DNA from 2 places in the Actinomyces sp. ICM39 genome. Region 1 is predicted to be linked to the other one. Evidence: riboswitches for the same ligand, from Rfam matches in the RefSeq annotation. Region 1 holds a riboswitch; the other holds the start of a gene.
The links. A riboswitch is a leader RNA that binds a small molecule or an ion and turns the genes downstream of it on or off. The one in region 1 is predicted to bind ZMP and ZTP.
Positions count from the first base shown of each region.

Region 1 (6,012 bases):
TGAACTACCGCTCCAGCTCGTCGATGACCATCGACGGCATGGTCCAGGTCGTCACTAAGGGCAACGAGCCGGCACCCGCTCCCGCGCCCGAACCGGAGCCGGCACCCCAGCCGCAGCCGGATGTTCCGCTCACGCCTGACCCGGACAAGCCTCTCGAGGTCCTCGACGTGTCTGCGCTTAACTTCGGACCCTTCCTGTTCTCGGGCATGTACTGGAACTACTGGAACTCCAAGGAAGCGCCCGACGCCAAGTGGAACTCCACCGCCGACCTGTCCTCGTGGAAGCACGGCGCCAGCCCGCTCGGCTGGGGCGACCGCGACGCCGGTACGCCCTTCACGATGCCTGCGGCGAACCGAGCCATCACGAACTACTTCGTGCGTGACATCAACTTCGGTACCCTCAGCGCAGACTTCGAGCTCACCCTCGATGTCCGCGTTGACGATGGCGCAGTCATCTACGTCAACGGCACCGAAATCAAGCGCGTGAACATGCCGGAGGGCACGATCGACGCCAACACGCGAGCCTCCTCCAACGTGGGCCTCACTGCGGCGAAGAACAACCTCGTGCGGGTCACGGTGCCTCGCAAGGTGCTCAGGGACGGCGTCAATCGTATCGCGGTCGAATCGCACGCCAACTACGCGAACGCCGCATCCGTGACCTTCGATCTCAAGGCAAGCCTGGTGAGGTGATCTCCATGACCCTGACGTCTACCCCTGCCGGCGGCTCGGAAGAGGTCGAGGCCGCCGGCGCGGTCGGCGCCCTCGCGACCGACCCCGCGTTCGACGCCATGGCGCAGCGTGTGCTCACCCGCGGGCACACCACCACGTGGCTGAATCACTGGTCCCTCCTGCACGCCGACTTCCGTGCGCTCGCGCGCATGAACACAGTTGGCTTCGATGGGACACTGCTGCAGATGCGCCTGCGTGCAGCAGGCCACGAGGTCGCCCGAACCTCTGCTGACCTCGTTCTGCCGCATGTCTTCGACCGTCTCGCTGATGGCACTCGCATCACCCTCATTGGTGCTGTGCCCGAGGCTGGTCAGGCTGCAGCCGAGCGCCTGTCGCGTTTCGACGTCCAGGTCATCGACGGCTACGAGGGGCTGCGTCGATTCAAGGCGGATCCGTCTGTGCTCACCTCCTTCGATCCACGACTCGTGATCGTTGGCCTAGGCGCGGGTCTGCAGGAAGTCGTCGCTTCCGTCGTGCTCGAGCTCCTTCCCGAGGCCTCCGTGTGTACCGCGGGCGGCTGGATCGACCAGTATGCGCGTGCCGCCGACGACTACTTCCCGGACTGGGTGCATGCCGCCCGCCTCGGGTGGGCCTGGCGCATCGCGCATGAGCCGAAGCGCCTCACGAAGCGCTACACCGTCGAAGCCCTCGACTTCGTCGCTCACGCGCCCGAGCTCATCTCGCGGCTCGAGGCGATGGGTAGCTTCGACGATCTCGGACTGGTCGGTGGTGTGACGCTTCGCTGATAGAGGTTGACGCTAGTCGCTGTGAAGGAGGCCGGCCCTGCGGGGTCCGGCCTCCTTTGCATCGCCAGATCGACTGGTGACGGCTGTCGGCGTCTATGGATGCTGTGGCTGGTCTCGCATATGGCGACGTGCGCTGCATCAAGGTGGAAAGCGACAGGTCAGGCCCTCTTTCGTGCATGAGCAGTGGTCGGCTTTCGGGAGTGCATAAGGGGCGCGCACGAGGGAGGGAACGTGGCGCTGAACGTGTCTCAAAACGCTTCTTGATGGATGCTTAAAAAGGGTTATGCAGTGAATGGCGTGGCCCACATAAAACATTATGAGGGTGTGACGGCTCCCTGTAATGCAGGTGGTAAAGAGCGCTCCTGCGTTTAAGTGTCAAGCTCTCGTAAGAGTTGTGAACTGCTCACTGTGTGCACACTGCCGCGTAGTGTGAATCGAGCGCTATCGCACGGTGTTCGTTTGTCGACGTGGTCTCACAATGGGTGAGGCGCGCGTGTTTGCGCCGTCGTATGCGTTCTGGCAAGCCGCTGATGGAGCACGATGAGGTGTTGAGAATAAAGGTGTGGCCCGAGCCAATCGGCTCGGGCCACACCCAATCACACACAGAGAGGAAAGACTTAGTAGGCGCCCTCGTGACGCAGGAGCGCGGGAATAGTCTGGAGCATGATCCACGTGTCGAGGGTCAGGGAGCGGTGCTGGGCGTAGGAGAGGTCCAGGTGGACGGTCTCATCCCAGGAGAGGTTCGAGCGGCCGGAGATCTGCCAGAGGCCCGTAATGCCGGGGCGAACGGCGAACTTGCCCATGACGCGCGGCTCGTACTGAGCGACCTCGCTGGGGAGCGGGGGGCGCGGGCCAACGAGCGACATGTCGCCACGCAGCACGTTGAACAGCTGGGGCAGCTCGTCGATCGACGTCTTGCGCAGGAAGGCTCCGATGCGTGTAATACGCGGATCGTTCGCCATTTTGAACATGATCGAATTTCCGGCGGAAGAGTCTGCTTCGTTGGCCTCCATGAGGGATTCCTTGAGCTCTTCGGCGTCCACGCGCATGGTGCGGAACTTAAACATGGTAAAAGTCTTGCCGTCGAGCCCGACTCGCTCCTGGGTGAAGAAAGCGGGGCCGCCGTCGTTCAGGCGCACCATGAGGGCGACGATGATCCACAGCGGAGTCAGCAGGATAATGCCGAAGAGAGCTGCGAAAATGTCGCACATGCGCTTGATGGCGTTGTCGGCGGAGGCGGCAAGATCCGACGCGTGCTCGAATGCGAGAGCCGTGGATGCGGCTCGTGCGGTGGGCTTCGTCAAGGTTGTCATCTGTGCGTCTTCCTTCTACTTCCTCAAACTCAAATGCTGCATGTCGGTTAGAGCGGAGAAAACCGCTCCAAACTGGGATATTTACTGAGTAAATGATCCCCGCGCAACTCAGTCACCGTTAGGTGTTAACCCTAGTCTATCCATATGGTTAGCTTGGTTGCTAACCAAAGGGTTAAGTACAAGCGAAAAAAGGCTGTGATTTCGTGCACCTGACGAGTTGTGCAAGTCAGATCTGAAGGTCCTGTGACCAGCTGGTAGCTTGCTGACACCTTGGCAGAATGCGCGGAAAACCGCCGAGCGATAGACTGGTCAGCGTGTCGTGACTGGCGAACAGGTGGGCCACCACCGGGGAGCGACGCGTCGGCATCGATAGCCGCCCGCCTGGGCTAGAGGCCACTGCCAACCATCATCGGATGATCAATAGGAGAACCCCATGGATTCCCTCAATGACATGACACTTGCGCAGCTGGATCCTGAGATTCAGGCCGTTCTGGACGCCGAGCTTGGCCGTCAGCGTGACACCCTCGAGATGATCGCCTCGGAGAACTTTGTTCCGCGCGCCGTCCTCGAGGCGCAGGGCTCGGTCCTCACCAACAAGTACGCCGAGGGCTACCCGGGTCGCCGCTACTACGGTGGCTGCGAGTTTGTGGACGTCGCGGAGTCTCTCGCCATCGAACGTGCGAAGCAGGTCTTCGGTGGCGACTACGTGAATGTTCAGCCTCACGCTGGTGCGCAGGCCAACGCTGCAGCGCTCATGGCCATGGCGAATGTCGGCGACCCGATCCTGGGCCTGTCCCTGGCCCACGGTGGTCACCTGACCCACGGCATGCGCCTGAACTTCTCGGGTAAGAACTACAAGGCCGTCGCCTACGAGGTTGACCGTGAGACCATGCGCATTGAGCCCGAGAAGGTTCGTGAGGCTGCCCTTGCGGAGCGCCCGCGTGTCATCATCGCCGGCTGGTCCGCCTACCCGCGTCACCTCGACTTCCAGGCCTTCCGCGACATCGCGGACGAGGTCGGCGCCGCCCTCTGGGTGGACATGGCTCACTTCGCAGGCCTCGTGGCTGCGGGTCTGCACCCGAACCCCGTCCCCTTCGCCGACGTGGTGACGACGACCGTTCACAAGACGCTGGGTGGTCCTCGTTCCGGCATGATCCTGTCCTCGCGCGGCGAGCAGTGGGGCAAGAAGCTGAACTCTTCCGTGTTCCCCGGCCAGCAGGGTGGCCCCCTCATGCACGTGATCGCCGCGAAGGCCATCGCCATGAAGGTCGCGCAGACCGACGAATTCAAGGACCGCCAGCGCCGCACCCTCGAGGGCGCGCAGATCATTGCCGAGCGCCTGGGCGCTGACGATGCGAAGAAGGCCGGTATCAAGCTGGTCACGGGCGGCACCGATGTGCACCTCGTCCTCGTCGACCTGGTCGACTCTGAGCTCAACGGTCAGCAGGCCGAGGATCTGCTGCACGAGGTCGGTATTACCGTCAACCGTAACGCCGTTCCCTTCGATCCCCGTCCGCCGGCCGTCACCTCGGGCCTGCGCATCGGCACCCCCGCCCTCGCGACGCGCGGCTTCGACGCCGAGGACTTCGCCGAGGTTGCGGACATCATCGGCACGACCCTGTCCCAGGGTGCGTCCGGCGGCAACGTTGAGGTGGATGCCCTGCGCGCCCGCGTCAAGAAGCTGACGGACAAGCACCCGCTGTACGCTGGGCTCTGATCGTGAGGGCTCCCTGGGAGGGCCCCGCTGGGGTCTTGGATGGAAAGGCGACCGCTGCCGCCATTAAGTCGGAACTGAAGGCGCGCGTCGATCGTCTGCGTGAGTCCGGTGTTGTCCCGGGCCTCGGCACGATCCTCGTGGGTGAGGACCCCGGGTCCGTTGCCTACGTCGCCGGAAAGCACCGTGACTGTGCGGAAATCGGCGCCGAGTCGATCCGCGTGGACCTGCCCGCTGACGCGACGCAGGAGCAGGTGGAGGCCGCGATCGATCAGCTCAACGCGGACCCCGCCTGCACGGGCTACATCGTGCAGCTGCCGTTGCCGCGCGGAATCGATACGAACGCTGTTCTGGAGCGTATCGACCCCGCGAAGGATGCGGACGGCCTGCATCCGATGAACCTTGGGCGCCTCGTGCTGCGAGGCTCGGGTCCCATCGACTCGCCGCTGCCGTGCACGCCGCGCGCGGTCATCGAGCTCATGGAACGCCATGGGATCGACCTGGCCGGCAAGAACGTGTGCGTCATTGGTCGAGGCGTGACCGTGGGGCGTTCGATTGGCCTGCTGCTCATGCGCAAGGAAGTGAACGCGACGGTTGATGTGTGCCACACGGGCACGACCGATCTGGCCGATCACGTGCGCCGAGCGGACGTCATCGTGGCTGCGGCTGGCTCCGCTGGGATCATCACCCCCGACATGGTGGCCCCCGGCGCCATCGTCCTGGACGTTGGCGTGAGCCGCGTGCAGGGCGAGGATGGCAAGGCTCGTCTGATGGGTGACGTTGCAGACGGTGTGGATGAGGTGGCCAGCTGGCTGAGCCCCAACCCCGGCGGTGTCGGCCCGATGACACGGGCCCTCCTCGTGACGAACGTCGTCGAGGCTGCCGAACGTCAGGCGGGAATCAGCGCGAACTGACAGACGTGCGTGGCCTCGGCACACGAGGCGGTCGCCCGCGAACGCAGAGGAGGCGCGGTGAGGATACCCATTCCTCGCCGCGCCTCCTCGTTCCTCTAGACTGAAGAAAACTCGCGTAAGGAGAAAACGATGACTCTGACGGTGACCACCGTGAACCTCAACGGCATCCGCGCCGCCCACAAGCGCGGCTTCCTTGACTGGCTGGAGGGGTCAGACACGGATGTGCTGCTCATGCAGGAGGTGCGCGCGCCCGAGGAGATCTCCCGCGAGATCATGGGCGAGGCCTGGGAGAGTGTGTGGGTTCCCTGCCGTATCAAGGGCCGTGCGGGTGTGGGTGTAGCCGTGCGACGCGGGCGTGCGGTCCTGGAGGGTGAGCCCCGCCTGATCCTCGACGATGCCGAGACGGATGTGGATTCGGGCCGTTGGCTCGAGGCCGTCGTGCGTCCCGAGGGCGGTGACACCCCCGTGCGCGTCGTCTCTGCGTACTTCCATTCGGGCGAGAAGGATACCCACAAGCAGGAGGCCAAGATGGCGCATCTGCCCCGTATCGGCGCGCGTATGGCAGAGCTGATTGCCGAAGAGGCCGCCGGGGGCATC
Region 1 is NZ_ALCB01000096.1:17,393-23,404, forward strand. It holds gene HMPREF1137_RS05985 (fibrinogen-like YCDxxxxGGGW domain-containing protein) at 1-689, shown strand, start outside; gene HMPREF1137_RS05990 (WecB/TagA/CpsF family glycosyltransferase) at 695-1,474, shown strand; gene HMPREF1137_RS05995 (sugar transferase) at 2,092-2,787, opposite strand; ZMP/ZTP riboswitch at 3,097-3,181, shown strand; gene glyA (serine hydroxymethyltransferase) at 3,221-4,504, shown strand; gene HMPREF1137_RS06005 (bifunctional methylenetetrahydrofolate dehydrogenase/methenyltetrahydrofolate cyclohydrolase) at 4,507-5,415, shown strand; gene HMPREF1137_RS06010 (exodeoxyribonuclease III) at 5,545-6,012, shown strand, end outside.

Region 2 (6,012 bases), on a different contig from region 1:
CAAGTCGGGCACGCTGACCTACCAGCTCATGTACGAGCTCCGCGACTTCGGCTTCACGACGTGCCTGGGTATCGGCGGCGACCCGGTCGTGGGCACCACCCACATCGACGCGCTGGCGGCTTTTGAGGCGGACCCCGACACGGACCTCGTCATCATGATCGGCGAGATTGGCGGCGACGCCGAGGAGCGTGCGGCCGCCTGGATCCAGGAGAACATGACGAAGCCCGTCGTCGCTTACATCGCTGGCTTCACGGCCCCCGAGGGTAAGACCATGGGCCACGCGGGCGCGATCGTGTCCGGTTCGTCCGGTACGGCTGCCGCGAAGGCGGAGGCGCTCGAGGCCGTGGGCGTGCGCGTGGGTCGCACTCCTTCGCAGACGGCGGAGATCGCGCGCGAGATCCTCTCGCGCTAACGTCACAGCACAAATCGGCCCGGGGTCGGCGCGCAGCGTCGCGGCCCCGGGCCGATTCTGACACTATGGGCCTGTGAGCGAGCGCATCAGAGAAGTACCCAGCCCCCGGCGGACCACGACCACGTACGTGGCGGATCGAGCGACGATCCGTGTGGCCGTCCCGCAGGGCTGGGCGCGCGGTGTGCTCGCGGGTGTTGAGGCAGCCTTTGCGGGCTGGGGTCTGATCACGGTGTTCACGATGATCGCCTACCTGACGCTGCGCTCGAACTCGTGGATGAATGACACGACGCCGCGTGATGCTCTCGGCCTGGGTGGTGACCTGTGGGCCGCCGTCATTGGCGGAACGTCGGTGGTTGGGGGAGTGCATTACCGCGCGATTCCGACGCTGGTGGGCGCTCTGCTGATCGTGCTGGTGCGGATTCTGCTGCGCGCGACGGCTGGTTTCCCGCGTAGCGCGGCGCTGTTCGCGGTGCCCGGTTTCCTGCTGACGTCGTGGCTGCTGGCGGGCGCGTCGGGCATCTATTCGCACTGGTGGACGGGCACGCTCGGCGCGATTCTGATTCCGCTGATCGGCTCGGTGTGGTTCGTTGCGTCGGGGTATTCGCGCGACAATGAGGCCCCGGCGATGCAGCACTGGATTTCGGGCGGCCTGAAGCTGGGAGGCCTGTCGGTCCTCGCGCTCGTGGCTGCGTCTGCGGTGGCGTCGGTGATTGCGCTCGTCGCGGGGTGGAGCCGCATGGCTGGGATCCAGGAGATTCTGGGTGCCGCCTCGGGCGCGGATACCGCTTTTATCGTGGGGGCTCAGTTGCTTTTTGCGCCCACGGTCATGGCGTGGGCTGCCTCCTGGTGGTCGGGCGCGGGTTTCTTGACGGCGACGGATTCGCTGCATTCTCCGGTGGTGGCGGGCACCGGCCCGATTCCGCCGATTCCACTCTTGGGCGCGGTCCCGGAGACGGCCCCCGGCATGTGGGTGATTCTTGCGCCGATCGCGCTGGGTATCGGCCTTGGCGTCGTCGCGTCGCGTTCGTTCCGTCGTGAGCACCTGCTGCACCAGACTGCCCAGGGTGTCCTGTCCTCGGTGATCGTCGCCTCGGTGACGGCCCTGTGGATGTGGAGTGCGACGATGAGCCTGGGGTCCGTGCGCCTGGCCTCGATGGGCCCGCGCGTGGGGTGGGCGACGCTCGCCCTGGTGCTTGAGATCGCCCTGCCCGCGCTGATCATTGCTCTGGCGACCCACCCGACGACGCGAGCCCTCCTCGGCGAGGGTGCCGGTCGCGTGCGCAACGAGGGCGAGGCCCTGCGCCGCCGCGCCGCCGAGCGCGCGTCCCGCGTGGGGGCCACTGCCTCGACGGCGGACGAGGCCTGGGCTGAGGCCTCCGATCCCGCTGAGACGGGCGACACGGAAGCAGGTGCCGACGAGGCCGGGGCTGAGGATCTCGAAGCGGTGGTCGACACGGACGAGCAGGCCGCGGACGAGATGCCCGGGGAGACCAGCGAAACTGCCGCCGAGGGTGCCGCGGACATCGAACCGGTCCAGGCCGAAGGTGACGAGGAAGACCCCGAGACGAAGGCGACGCGGCGCGAGGGCCTGAACTAGACTGGGAGTCGCCGCGACTGGCGAGGGTGGATGACCACCGGGGAGCGGCCGCATTTCCCGCGAGGCGTCGCCCGCCTGGGCGCCTGGGTTTGGTCTCAACCTGGAGGAACTATGTCCGTCTCCCTGGACAACCTGGAACCCATCGACGTGCGCCCGATCAAGCGGGCCCTGATCTCTGTGTATGACAAGACGGGCTTGGAGGACCTCGCTCGCGCCCTTGGCGAGGCCGGCGTGGAGATCGTCTCTACCGGCTCTACGGCTGCCCGCATCGCGGCCGCTGGCGTGGCTGTCACCCCGGTCGACGACGTGACCGGTTTCCCCGAGGTGCTCGAGGGGCGCGTGAAGACCCTGCACCCCTTCATCCATTCGGGCATTCTGGCCGATCAGCGTAAGGCCGCGCACCGCGAGCAGATCGTGCAGCTGGGCATCAAGGCCTTCGACCTGGTCGTGTGCAACCTGTACCCGTTCCAGGACACGGTCGCTTCTGGCGCGTCTTTTGACGAGTGCGTCGAGCAGATCGACATCGGCGGCCCGTCCATGGTGCGTGCCGCCGCGAAGAATCATCCGTCGGTCGCGGTCGTGACCTCTCCGGAGCGTTACGCGGACGTCGCCGAGGCCGTGGCGGGGGAGGGCTTCACCCTCGAGCAGCGCCGCGTGCTGGCCGCCGAGGCCTTCGCCCACACGGCGACCTACGACCTGGCGATTGCCGGTTGGTTGGCCGATGAGCTGGATCTTGAGGATGTGCGCGAGACCCTCGATGAGGCTGCCGAGTCTCACTTGGACGCCTCCGACGCGGCGTTCCTGGAGTCGCTGGGCTACCAGACCGAGGAAGACTACGTGGTGGCGGTGCCCGAGGAGGAGGGACATGCCTCGGGCATGCCCGTGTTCGTCGCCGACGCCTTCGAGCGCGTGGAGTCGCTGCGCTACGGCGAGAACCCGCACCAGGGCGCGGCCGTGTACCGCGAGATCGACGAGTCCTTCGAGGACGAGGATGCCGACGACGAGGCCTTGGCCCCGGGCATCGCGAACGCGCGCCAGCTGCACGGCAAGGCCATGAGCTACAACAACTACACGGATGGTGACGCCGCCCTCCGCGCCGCCTACGATCACGAGCGCCCCTGCGTCGCGATTATCAAGCATGCGAACCCCTGTGGTATCGCGGTGGCTGATGATGTGGCCGAGGCGCACCGCCTCGCGCACGCCTGCGACCCCGTGTCGGCGTTCGGCGGTGTGATTGCCGTGAACCGCCCGGTGAGCGTGGAGCTGGCCCGCCAGATCGTCCCGATCTTCACCGAGGTCGTGCTGGCCCCCGGCTACGAGGAGGGCGCGCTCGAGGTGCTGAGCGCGAAGAAGAACCTGCGCGTTCTGCAGGTTGAGCCCCCGGCTCGTGGCTCGTACGAGTTCAAGCAGATCAGCGGCGGCCTGCTGGTCCAGGAGCGCGACGATATTGACGCGCCCGGCGATTCCCCGGAGAACTGGACGCTCGCGGCCGGTGCTCCCGCCGACGAGGCGACGCTGGCGGACCTGGAGTTCGCGTGGCGCACGGTGCGCGCGGTTCGTTCTAACGCGATCCTGCTGGTCAAGGACGGCGCCTCGGTGGGCGTGGGCATGGGCCAGGTGAACCGCGTGGACTCCTGCAAGCTGGCAGTTGAGCGTGCGAACACGCTGGGCTCGCGCTCGACGGGTGACGCGGCGGCCTCCAACGTGGACAGTGCGGGCGGCGCTCGCGCGTCCGAGGTTGTGGCCGAGGCTCCCGAGCAGCGTTCCATCGGCGCGGTCGCCGCCTCGGATGCGTTCTTCCCCTTCGCGGACGGACTGCAGGTGCTCATCGACGCGGGCGTGAAGGCTGTCGTCCAGCCCGGCGGCTCGGTGCGTGATCAGGAGTCGATTGACGCTGCGAATGCTGCGGGCATCACGATGTACCTGACGGGAACGCGCCACTTCGCGCACTGATCAAACCCGTTCATGGGCTCCAGGGGGCGAGCGCCGGTGTGGCGCTCGCCCCCTGAGATTTGCCTCCGTGTGCTTGACAGGGAACGGCGGGCAGCATATCGTTCAATTGTTGAATAAATGGCTGTTAGCCCTGCTGAAAGGCGCTCTATGACCACCCTGACCGCTTCCCCCGTTGCCGCGCGCGAAAACCGCGTTCTCGCCGACCGCCTCGGCGGCACGATCGTTCGCGAGATCGCACTGATCGCCGCCGGAACGGTCGCCATGATCGTGCTGGCCCGCATTTCGGTCCCGCTGCCCTTCACGCCCGTGCCGGTCTCGCTCGGCACGCTGGGCGCCCTCTCGGTCGGCACGACCCTTGGCGCGCGCCGAGGCCTCATCTCCGTCGCCTCCTACGCCCTCCTCGGCGTCGCCGGCGCCCCGGTCTTCACCGGCACGAACGTCGGCTGGGCCTTCGCCTCCTTCGGCTATATCCTCGGCTACCTGCTCGTTGCCGCGATCGCGGGCCTGGCCGCCCAGCGCGGCGCCGACCGCCGCGTCCTCACCATGGCGCCGACCGCAGTCGTGTCCCTGTTCTCCGTGTACATCCTGGGCCTGGCCTGGATGATCCCCTTCGCGCACATGACCCTTGAGCAGGGTCTGATGAAGGGCTTCGTGCCCTTCATCATCGGCGACCTGGTCAAGGCCGCCGTGGCCACCGGCGCTTTCCCGGTGCTGCGCTCCATCTTCCGCTGAGCCGCGCGCTCCAGCGTCACGCGAGTCGGCCTCGTCCCCACCCGGGGGCGGGGCCGTCGCCGTATCCGGCGTGCGCAGTGGTGACATACGTAATGGAGTGCGACGGGGCGGGGCGCGCGCGGGTACCATTGGCAGGGTGAACGCTTCTGACATGCATCCCGTCCTCGTCGTCGACTTCGGCGCGCAGTATGCCCAGCTGATCGCGCGCCGCGTGCGTGAGGCTAACGTCTACTCCGAGATCGTCCCCCACACCATGAGCGTGGCGGACATGCTCGCCAAGGAGCCCGCCGCCATCATCCTGTCCGGCGGCCCGTCCTCCGTGTACGAGGAGGGCGCGCCCTCCGTCGATCCCGCGATCTTCGAGGCCGGCGTGCCCGTGCTGGGCATCTGCTACGGCTTCCAGACCATGGCTCACGCCCTTGGTGGCACCGTCGGTCGCACGGGCACCCGCGAGTACGGGCACACCGAGGCTACCGTGGCCGGGGACTCCTGCCTGTTCGGTGGCACCCCCGACGACCAGATCGTGTGGATGAGCCACGGCGACGCCGTCCAGGGCGCGCCCGAGGGCTTCACCGTCACGGCCTCCACGGCTGAGACTCCGGTTGCAGCTTTTGAATGCAGCGAGCGTCGCCTCTACGGCCTGCAGTGGCACCCCGAGGTGGGCCACTCCCAGTTCGGCCAGGACGCGCTGAAGAACTTCCTCTACGAGGGTGCCGGCCTGGAACCCACTTGGACTGCCGGGTCTATCGTGGACGAGCAGGTCGAGAAGATCCGCGAGCAGGTCGGCGACGCGCAGGTCATCTGCGCCCTGTCCGGCGGCGTGGACTCTTCCGTGGCCGCGGCGCTCGTGCACAAGGCTGTCGGCGACCAGCTGACCTGCTTCTTCATCGATCACGGCCTGCTGCGTGCGGGCGAGCGTGAGCAGGTCGAGAATGACTACGCGCGCGGCATGGGTATCCGCGTCATCACGTGCGACGAGTCCGAGCGCTTCCTGTCGGCCCTGGCCGGTGTCACCGAGCCCGAGGCGAAGCGTAAGATCATCGGCCGCGAGTTCATCCGCTCCTTCGAGGCCGCCCAGAAGCAGGTCATCGAAGAGGTTGGCGCCGCCGGCGGCGAGGTGAAGTTCCTCGTCCAGGGCACCCTGTACCCCGACGTCGTCGAGTCCGGCGGTGGCGAGGGCGCGGCCAACATCAAGAGCCACCACAACGTGGGCGGCCTGCCCGAGGACATGACCTTCGAGCTGGTCGAGCCCCTGCGCACCCTCTTCAAGGACGAGGTGCGCGCGGTCGGCCGCGAGCTGGGCCTGCCCGACTACCTG
Region 2 is NZ_ALCB01000099.1:187-6,198, reverse strand. It holds gene sucD (succinate--CoA ligase subunit alpha) at 1-412, shown strand, start outside; gene HMPREF1137_RS06140 (cell division protein PerM) at 486-2,009, shown strand; ZMP/ZTP riboswitch at 2,013-2,097, shown strand; gene purH (bifunctional phosphoribosylaminoimidazolecarboxamide formyltransferase/IMP cyclohydrolase) at 2,121-3,962, shown strand; gene HMPREF1137_RS06130 (biotin transporter BioY) at 4,110-4,694, shown strand; partial or broken gene guaA (glutamine-hydrolyzing GMP synthase) at 4,846-6,012, shown strand, end outside.
Region 2: it holds a riboswitch for ZMP and ZTP, as region 1 does, so the genes downstream of both, purH (bifunctional phosphoribosylaminoimidazolecarboxamide formyltransferase/IMP cyclohydrolase) here and glyA (serine hydroxymethyltransferase) in region 1, are expected to answer to the same signal.